Linked DNA regions of Luteitalea sp. TBR-22. The protein of the gene in region 1 interacts with the protein of each later gene in a pairwise test. Links are inferred from orthologs where the notes say so. Each region holds a gene or a part of one and is shown in the gene's direction. Other genes may lie near its edges.

What was found. Proteins that work in one complex are often made in the same cells at the same time.
Region 2: the proteins of TBR22_RS16900 (region 1) and glp interact in binary tests that used the Escherichia coli proteins (3 or more experiments, as listed by UniProt). The link is inferred for Luteitalea sp. TBR-22 from one-to-one orthologs.

What each region holds. Positions count from the first base shown.
Region 1 is NZ_AP024452.1:4,014,893-4,017,697, forward strand. It holds TBR22_RS16900 (molybdenum cofactor guanylyltransferase), read left to right. Parts: upstream 1-1,001; coding sequence 1,002-1,610; downstream 1,611-2,805. Other genes in the region: TBR22_RS16890 (tetratricopeptide repeat protein), read right to left, coding at 1-403; TBR22_RS16895 (hypothetical protein), read right to left, coding at 400-981; TBR22_RS16905 (arginine--tRNA ligase), read left to right, coding at 1,637-2,805. UniProt on the Escherichia coli protein: Transfers a GMP moiety from GTP to Mo-molybdopterin (Mo-MPT) cofactor (Moco or molybdenum cofactor) to form Mo-molybdopterin guanine dinucleotide (Mo-MGD) cofactor.
Region 2 is NZ_AP024452.1:1,043,389-1,050,202, reverse strand. What follows is about bases 1,739-4,695. They hold glp (gephyrin-like molybdotransferase Glp), read left to right. Parts: upstream 1,739-2,559; coding sequence 2,560-3,831; downstream 3,832-4,695. Other genes in these bases: TBR22_RS04295 (PVC-type heme-binding CxxCH protein), read right to left, coding at 3,960-4,695; TBR22_RS04305 (family 16 glycosylhydrolase), read left to right, coding at 1,739-2,522. Also shown: more of TBR22_RS04305, read left to right, coding at 1-1,738; more of TBR22_RS04295, read right to left, coding at 4,696-6,814. UniProt on the Escherichia coli protein: Catalyzes the insertion of molybdate into adenylated molybdopterin with the concomitant release of AMP.

The sequences.
Region 1 (2,805 bases):
GGATCTCGGGAAAGCCTCGTCCCGCCTCGACCTGCACCACGCGCACGGCCAGGGTGAGGGTGTCGCCGGTGATGTCGACGCTGCCGGTCACCAGTTCGCGCACGCCGATCACCTGGGCGGCCCGCAACAGCGTCGCCCGCGACAACTCCCCGTCGGCAGGCAACTCGAGCGCATCGAAGGCCGCAACGCGATCGGTGCGCGGGACGGCGGGGCGCCCGAGGGCGGTCAGGGCGTCGCCGATCAGCAGGGCCGCGCCCTCGCCGAGCCACAGCGTCCGGGGATCCTGCCCCGCCGACCGCAGCGGCATCACCAGCACGGAGGGCTGCACGGACGGCCCCTGCGCAGCCGCGGGGGCGACCACGCTCCCCAGCAGCACACAGGCCAGCAGCACCCACCGGATCACGCGGCCTCCTCGCGCGGCTCGAGCGCGATCACGCACGCATCGCCCCCCTGCGCCCGGCACGTCACGACGCTGCCCGCGTAGGCCACGGGGTCGCGGGCGACCAGCGCCTCGAGGAACGCGACGTAGTAGCGGCAATGCGGCCCGGTCGACGGGTCACGCTGGTTGCAGAAGATCGACCCCTTGATCTCGATCTCCAGCCGCCGCTGCCGCACCCGGGTGCGGACCCTGGTGCCGCGGTAGGCGTGCTCGAAGTGGCGACGGGCCTGCTTGCCGACCTGCCGGAGTCGCAGCGTCACCGGCAGGAACTGCCCTCCCTGCCTCGCGGCCCAGCCCTGCCCGGCCAGCCACCACTCGGCGGCGTACGTGGCGGCCTGCGTCATCACCGCGTCGTAGGGCGCCTCTTCCTCGTGGCGCAGGAAGCTGAGGACGGCGGTGACCGGGGCGAGATTGACCGCATCTTCCCGCCAGCCGCGCGGCCGCAGGTAGCTCTCGTAGAACTCCAGCCGCATCGGGAGCAGGTCCGCGATGGCCTGGTGGAGGGCCGCGGCGAGCAGCCGGTCGATTCTCGCCTCACTCATTTTCTGGTAACGTTTTCGCGGTGAGTGGGCGTCCGGAGGGCCAGGCCGACCAGTGGACCGGCGTGGTCCTGGCCGGTGGCCGCAGCCGGCGATTCGGCGGCGTGGACAAGACCCGCTTGCCCCTGGGTGGCCGCACCCTGCTGGCGCGGGCGCTCGATGCGCTGGCGCCGTTCACCGCTGGTCGCCTGGTCGTCGGCGGCGCTCCGGTGGCCGGCGTGGCGCAGGTGGCCGATGCCGCCCCGGGAGAGGGTCCGCTCGGCGCAATCCTGACGGCCCTCGAGGCAATCGACACGCCGTACGCCCTGCTGCTGGCGGTCGACCTGCCCTTCATCCCAGGCTCCCTGCTCGGCAAGGTGCGGCGCGCTGGCGCGGAGGCCGCAGTGGCGCTCGTGCAGGCCCCGGATGGCCGGGTGCCGTTGTGCCTGTCGGTGCGGCGCGAGACCGCCCCGATCCTGCGCGAGTGGTTCGAACGGGGAACGCGCCGCGTGCGGGCGCTGGAGGACCTGGCGCCGTGCGCGTGGGTCGCCGCCGAAGCGGCGCCTCCGCCTGGCGCCCTGTGGAACGTCAACGATCCGCTTACCTATGCGCGGGCGCTCGAGATGGCGGAGCACGACTGCCCGGCATGCTAACCCACTGATCTGACCGAGTCAAACCGATGATCCTGCCTCTGCAGCAGGCCGTGCGAGCGGCGCTACGAGACACGCTGACAACACTTTACGGCCCCGAGGCCGTGCCGGCGACCCTCGTCGTCGAGACCCCGCCGACCCGCGCCCTCGGCGACCTCGCCCTGCCGTGCGCCTTCGAGCTCGCGCGTGTGCTCCGCAAGGCGCCCCGGGCGATCGCGCAGGAGATCGTCGCCGCGCTGCCTGCCATCCCGGGCGTGCGGAGCGTGCAGGCAGTCGGCGGCGGGTACATCAACGTGCATCTCGATCGCGCCGCGTTCCTGCGCACGCACCTCGGCCGGCCCGTCGCCGCCGAGGACCTGCCGGCCCGCGCCAAGACCATCGTCGAGCACACGGCCATCAACCCGAACAAGGCGGCCCACATCGGCCACCTCCGCAACGCCATCCTCGGCGACACGATCGGCCGCCTGCTGCGCTTCCTCGGCACGCCGGTCGAGATCCAGAACTACATCGACGACACCGGCGTGCAGGTCGCCGACGTCGTCGTCGGCTTCGAGCAGCTCGAGGGCAAGGGCCTCGACGAGGTGCGAGCGCTCGCCGCGGGCGAGAAGTTCGACTACTACTGCTGGGACCTCTACGCCCGCGTCACCGAGTGGTACGAGGCCGACCGCAGCACCCGCCTCGGGATCCGGGCGCGCACGCTGCACGCCATCGAACACGGCGAGGGCACGAGCGCCGAGATGGGGGCGGTGATCGCCGACGCCATCGTCCGCTGCCACCTGCGCACGATGGCCCGACTCGGCATCGACTACGACCTGCTGTCGTGGGAAGGCGACATCCTGCGGCTGCAGTTCTGGGCCACGGCCTTCGACATCCTCAAGAAGAACGGCACGGTCTACCTGCAGACGGAGGGCAAGCTGAAGGGGTGCTGGGTGATGGAGATCGACGAGGACGTCGACTCCACGCTCGCCCAGGGCGAGGCCGCCGACGTCGAGGGCCCCGAGGGCGCGGACGCGGACGCCGACGGCGTCAACCCGCGCGAGAAGGTCATCGTCCGCTCCAACGGCACGGTGACCTACGTCGGCAAGGACATCGCGAACCAGTTCTGGAAGTTCGGCCTGCTCGGCAAGGACTTCGCGTACCGCCCGTTCGCCACGCGGCTGGCCGGCGACACGCTCTGGGCCACCACCACCACGGGCGG
Region 2 (6,814 bases), 3.0 Mb from region 1 along the record:
CCCTCCGCATCGCGGTGCAGGTGCAGGGGAACCGCTGCAAGGGCGGCAACGGCGTCGTGGCGGTGGTGGTGCCGACGACGCCGTCGTTCGACGCCGCGACGCTCGATGAACGGACCGTCACCTTTGCCGGCGCGCGCGAGGCCCACGTGGACGCGGCTGGCGTGCCTCGTCGGCACCTGCAGGATGCCGACGGCGACGGCGACCTCGACCTCGTGTTCCACTTCCGCGCCTCGCAGATCGGCCAGGCCTGTGGTGCGGCCACCACGCCGCTGAACGGCTGGACGTTCGACGGCCAGGCGGTGACCGCGGGTGGGGCCGACGCCTGGTTCGGCCGGGAGTTCGTCACGCCCCAGGACTGGAGCGCCGCCGATGGCCTGCGCTTCTGGTACTACGGCCGCAACAGCGGCGACACCATCGCCGTGGACGTGCTCGACAACCGCGCCGCGGATCCCGGACCGGCCGGCTGGACGCTGGTGTGGTCCGACGAGTTCGACGGCGCGGCTGGCGCTTCGCCTGACGCCAGACACTGGACGCCCGAGGTCGGGGACGGCACCGCGCAGGGCATCCCCGGCTGGGGCAACGAGGAACTCGAGTACTACACGGGCGACCCTGCCAATGCGGCGACCGACGGCGCCGGTCACCTGGCCATCACGGTGCGCGAAGCCGACGGCGCCCTCACCTGCTACTACGGCCCGTGCCGCTATACCTCGGCGCGCCTGATCTCGCAGCACAAGGTCGAGTTCGGGTACGGACGCGTCGAGGCGCGCGTCAAGGTGCCGGCGGGCGCGGGGCTCTGGCCGGCCTTCTGGAGCCTCGGCTCCAACATCGGCCAGGTCGGCTGGCCGCAGGCCGGCGAGATCGACATCATGGAGTTCGTCGGACGGGTGCCCAACGAGATCTTCGGGACCATCCACGGGCCGGGCTACTCGGGCGGGAGCTCCTTCTTCGGCACGTACGACTTCGGCACGCCCGCGCACCAGGCGTACCACACGGTGGCGGTCGAGTGGCAACCCGGCCGGATCGACTGGTTCGTGGACGGCGTGAAGTACCACACGGCCACGCCGGCCGACGTGGCGCCGCGCCAGTGGGTCTTCGATCACCCGTTCTTCCTGCTCCTCAACGTCGCGGTCGGTGGCAACTTTGGCGGCCCGGTCGGCGCCGACACGGTCTTCCCCGCCACGATGCTCGTCGACTACGTGCGCGTGTACCGCGGACCTGACTCGTCGGAACGCTTCGGCGCGTCGTTCGTGGACGACTTCAGCGGGTGGCGCGAGGTGGTCCTGCCCTTCAGCGACTTCGCGCGCGGCGCCGCGCAGCCGGCCGGCGCCCCGAACGACGGCTTCACGCGCACGAGCGTGTGGGGCTATCGCTTCCGCCTGCCCGACACCGGCATGGGCACCGGCCCCGTCCTCATCGACGGCGTCGGCCTCACGCAACCGTCGTCGGTCGTCGTCACCACGTCGGCCAACGCCGGCCCGGGCTCGCTGCGCGCGGCAGTCGCCACGGTGGCCAACAACGGCACCATCACCTTCGCGCCGTCGCTGGCTGGCGCCACCATCCCGCTGGCCGGGCCGATCGTGGTGGGCGGCAAGACGGTGACGGTGGACGCGGCGGCCGCGCCGGGGATCGTCCTGAGCGGGGGCGGAGCCGACCGGATCTTCATCGTCGACGCCGGCGCCGGGTTGTTGCTGCGCGATCTGACCATCGCGAACGGCTTCGGGTGGGATCTGGCCGGCGGCGTGCTCAACAACGGCACCCTCGACATGGACCGGTGCATCGTCACCAACAACGTGATGAAGAGCGGTGCCCTGGACTTCTGGAAGGGCGGCGGCGGCATCTACAACGGGGGTGGCAGCACCTTGCGGCTGCGGAACAGCACGGTGAGCGGCAACAGCGCCACCAACGGGGCGGGCGGAGGCGTGTACGCGTTCTTCGGCGCCAGCGTGCAGATCGAGAACAGCACCCTGAGCGGCAACACTTCCACCGACGTCGGCGGGGGGATTCGCAGCCTGAGCAACGCGACGCTCCTCAACAGCACGTTGAGCGGCAACCGGTCGACGGGCTGGCACGGCGGCGCCATCTTCCAGACCGACGGCGCCATGACCCTGACCAACACCACCCTCACGGGCAACGCCGGGCCGGACTGGGCACCGTCGGCCATCTTCGTCGGGACGTTCACCGCCGCCAACGCGTCGATGACGCTCCTCAACAGCATCGTCTCGGGCAACCAGTGGTACGCCTGCGAACTGGGCCCCTTCGGATCCGGGGTCGTGACGATCACCTCGTGGGGGCACAACGTCACGCAGGACGCATCGTGCAGCGCCGTGGCCAGCGACGTCATCGCCGCCGATCCACTCCTGGGGCCGCTTGCCGCCAACGGGGGGCCGACACTGACGCACATGCCGCAGGTCGGGAGCCCGGCGCTCGGCATCGCGGCGACGTGCCCCGCGACGGACCAGCGCGGCGTGGCGCGCCCGCAGGGGGCCTGCGACGCCGGGTCGGTCGAGCGCGAGGAACCGTGAACACGAGCCGACCGCACGACCACGGAGGGCGGGTTTCATGAGCGATGCCTCCCGCGCCGGACGCGACGGCGCGTTCGGTGGCATGCGGCCCTTCGGCGACGTGCTGCCGCTCGAGGAGGCGCGTCGCCTCATCGACGAGGCAGCACGCGTGGTCGATGGCGCCGAGTGGGTGGCCGTCGGCGAGGCCGCGGGCCGGGTGCTCGCGGCCGACGTGCCGGCGCCGTTCGACGTCCCCGGCTTCGACCGGTCGGCGATGGACGGCTACGCCGTCCGGGCGTCGGATGTGGCCGAGGCCACCGACGCGGCGCCTGTCTGGCTGCGCCTTGCCGGCCGCGCGCGTCCCGGTGCCGCGTTTGCCGGGACCGTCGCACCGGGCACCTGCGTGGACACGGCCACCGGCGCGCCCATCCCCGACGGCGCGGACGCGATGGTGATGGTCGAGCGCACGTCGCGCGACGCCGACCGCGTGAAGTTCACGCGCCCGGCGGTCCCGGGTGACCACGTGTCGCCCCGCGCCAACGACGTCCGGACCGGCGCGGTGGTGCTGCGCGGCGGCGACGTGCTCACCCCAGCGCGGGTCGGCGTGGCGGCATCCTTCGGCCTGCGAACGCTGCTCGTGCGGCGGCGCCCCGTGGTGGCGCTGATCTCGAGCGGCGACGAACTCCTCGATGCCGGGGACGCGGAAGGTCCGCCGCCCGCCGGACACATCTACGACGCGAACCGCGCGATGCTCGCCGCCCTGTGCAGGGCGTCGGGCGCCGACGTGCTCCCGCTGCCGCTGGTGCGAGACACGCTGCAGGCCTGGCGTGACGCCTTCGACGCGGCTGCCGGCGCCGACCTCATCGTGTGCTCGGGCGGCAGCTCCGTGGGCGAGCAGGACTACGGCGCCGACATCCTCGCCGAGCGGGGCGAGGTGCGGTTCCACGGCATCGCCGTGAAGCCGGGCAAGCCGACGGCATTCGCCCGGATCGACCGGGACGGCGGCGCGCAGTTCGTACTGGCGATGCCGGGCAACCCGACCTCGTGCCTGTCCAACGCGTACGTACTGCTGCGGCCGCTGGTGCGGCGACTGGCCGGCCTGCCCGCGCTCGTGCCGGTGACGCGTGAGGCGACGCTCACGCGTGCGTTGTCGTCGCCGGTGGATCGGCTGCAGTTCTACCCGGTGCGGCTCGACGGCGATCGGGCCGTGCCGGTGTTCAAGGGCTCCGGGGACGTGACGAGCCTGTCGGACGCCGACGGGTACGTCGAGGTGCCGATTGGCGTCGCGCGCGTCGAGGCCGGCACGCGCGTCCTGGTCACGTTGTACTGATCGCGGATCGCGATGACGGCCGACCTGAAGGTCGGCCGCTACGCGTGGGGCTCGGACATCCTCCCCTCAATCCGTGGGCGTCGACCTTCAGTACCCCCCGGCGTAGGCGTCGACATTCATGTCGACGCTCAGCGCTTCGCCTTGCGATCCAGCGGGTCGGGCAGCGCCTCGAGGTACGCGATCAGGTTCGACAGCTCCGCAGGCGTGAGCAGTTGCTCGAGGCCCGGCGGCATCATCGAGAACTCGACGGGCTCGACCGATGCGACGGTCGCGCGCGGCAGGCGCAGCGAGGCGCCGGGGCCCGTTTCGAGCAACAGCGCATCCGGCAATTGCTCCTTCACGATGCCGGTGTTCTCGCCGGTCTTCGTCCGCACGCGCCAGGTCTCGTACTCGCGCGCGAAGCTGGCGCTCGGATAGAGGATCGCCTCGAGGATGTCGTGGCGCGAGCGGATCTCGCCGATGTTGCTCAGGTCGGGCCCGAACGCCGCCCCCTGCGAGCCCACGGCATGGCACGTCGAGCAGGTCGCCTTGCCGAAGAACAGGCGCCGCCCGGCGTCGATGTCGCCGCGCCCGAGGCCGGCGTCGATCTGCTCGAGCCGCTTCAGGCGGGCATTCTGCCGCTGCTGCAAGGCGAGCATCAACGGCGCCGCCTGCGTCGGCACGGGCTCTGGGAACCGCGCCAGGCGGGTCGAGAGATCGCGCTCCGACAGCACGTCGAGCCTGTCGGTCGATCGCTCGAGGGCCCTCACCAATGCGGTGCCGACGCTGGCGCTCGTGCTGCGATCGAAGGCCGTGACGATGCGCGGCAGGAGGAAGGCGTCGGTGGTGGCGACGTGAGTCTCGGCCAGGGCGACGAGCTGGGCATCGGTCAGCGCCGCCTGCGAGAGGATGCCGGCGGCCTGCTGGCGGACCGGCGCCGGCTGTGCCTTGTCGAGCTGGGAGGACAGCCACGCGAAGGTGGGCTCGTCGAGCGCTGGCTTCACGAGCACGAGCGCGTCGAGCGCCTCGAAGCGCTGCGGCACGGGCGCCGCCGCATCACCGGCGAGGCGCGCGAGGTCGGGCGCGAGCGGCTCGATGCGGCGCGCCGCCACCAGCCGCATCACGCGAGCCCGCGTCGCCGCGTCGCCCGACGCGAGCCGCGTCCGCAGCGCCTCCACCCACGCCTCGGGCACCTTGCTCACGGGACACGCCTGCATCACGTCGAGCAGCAGCGGCGCCCGCTGTCCGGCCAGGCCGGCGGCGATGAAGCGCTGCACGTCGCCGTCCTTGCACACGCCGACCATCACATCGCGCAAGGCGGCGGCGTCCGCCTCGGCCAGCGCCGGCGCGTCGAGGCGCGCGCGCACACCCGTGATCACCAGGTCCGACCAGCCGGGATGATGCGAGGCGGCCCAGATCCCCGTGCGCCACAGCGCATCGTCTTTCGAAGTGAGGAAGGGACGCACGTGGTCCTGGGTCAGCCGATCGCCGTCCATCTGGTCGAGGGCGATGAGCGCGGCGCGGCGCACCGCGGTGGCCGGCGAGCCCAGGGCCGTGACGAGCGGCTCGGGCTGCTTCAGCGCGATGAGCGCGTGGATGATCGCGTGCTCGAGGAAGCGGTCGCCTGGCGCCTGCGCGGCCTTGAGCAGAGCGGGCACCGCCTCGGACCGGCCGAGCTGCTCGAGCGCCGTCGCCGATTGCCGCCGTACCGCCGGCGCGTCGGTCACCACGAGTCGCAGCAGGGTGGGCAGCGCGGCCTCGTCGCGCGCCAGGCCCGCGCTGCGCGCTGCCGCGACGCGCACCGCGACGTCGCGATCGGCAAGCGCCGCGCGGACCGCCTCACGCGCCGCCGGCGTGCCGATGCGATGCAACGCGAAGACGACGGCCGCCCGCGTCTCGGGATCCGAGCCGAGCCGACGCGCGTTCGCCAGCGTCGGCACCCCGCCCTCGCCGGCGCGCACGAGAGCCTCGAGGGCGCGATCGCGGACGACCGGCCGCGGGTCGGCCAGCAGCCCGCCGAGCCGCGCCGGGGTGAGCGACGCCCACGGAATCGACCCGCCGCGCGGGTCGGTGACGGCCGGGGCACCGGCCCTGCGGATGCGGTAGATGCCGCCGGCGACTTCCGGCTTGGCCACCCGCGACAGCGGGCAGCCCTTGATGAACCAGCCGCCGGTCTCGATCACGATGAGGCTGCCGTCGGCGTCCTGCAGCACGTCGGTCGGGTGCGAGTCGCCGCTGGTGGACGTCATGAACGGGAAGTCCTCGGTGCGGTAGGTCGATCCGCTGGCCGACACGACATGCCGCATCACGCGCCCGGTGTTGAACTGCGCGCTGAACAGGTTGCCGTGCATGTCGGGCCCGAGCGCCGTGCCGCGGTAGCGCGCCAGCCCCGACGGCGCGACGCGCGCCAGCATCGTCATCGGCGGCATCAGGTCGCCGGTCAGCTTCAGCTTGTCGGCGGCAATCACGTCGAGCGGCTTCGGGTAGACGCCGCCCTCCACCCAGTGCATCAGCGCGTCGCGCAGGCCGTCGCGCGGCTCGATGAAGTACGTCATCGTGCCGACCACGTCGCCCGACGGCATGAAGACGAGTTCGATCGAGTTGTCGAACCCGCCGCCAGACACCCACTCGAGACCGGTGCCGTCCGGCCGGACGCGCCAGATGCGCGCGCCCTTCCCCTCCAGCGTGTCGCCTTCCTTGCGCGTGATGCGGAAGCCCCGACGCGCGTCCGTGAGGTACAGGTATCCATCGGGGCCGAGGAACGGCCCACCGAGCGCGGCGCCGTTGACGTTGAGCGTCCAGCCCGTGACGACGACCTCCCGCTCGTCGGCGACCAGGTCACCGTTGGTGTCCTTCAGGCGCAGCAGGTGCGGGGCCGCAGACACGTACAGGCTGCCGTCCACCCACGCGCCGCCCTTCGGGAAGGGCAGCTTGTCGGCGTAGATGGTGCTGCGGTCGTACGTGCCGTCGCCGTTGGCGTCCTCGAGCACCCGGATGTGGTACG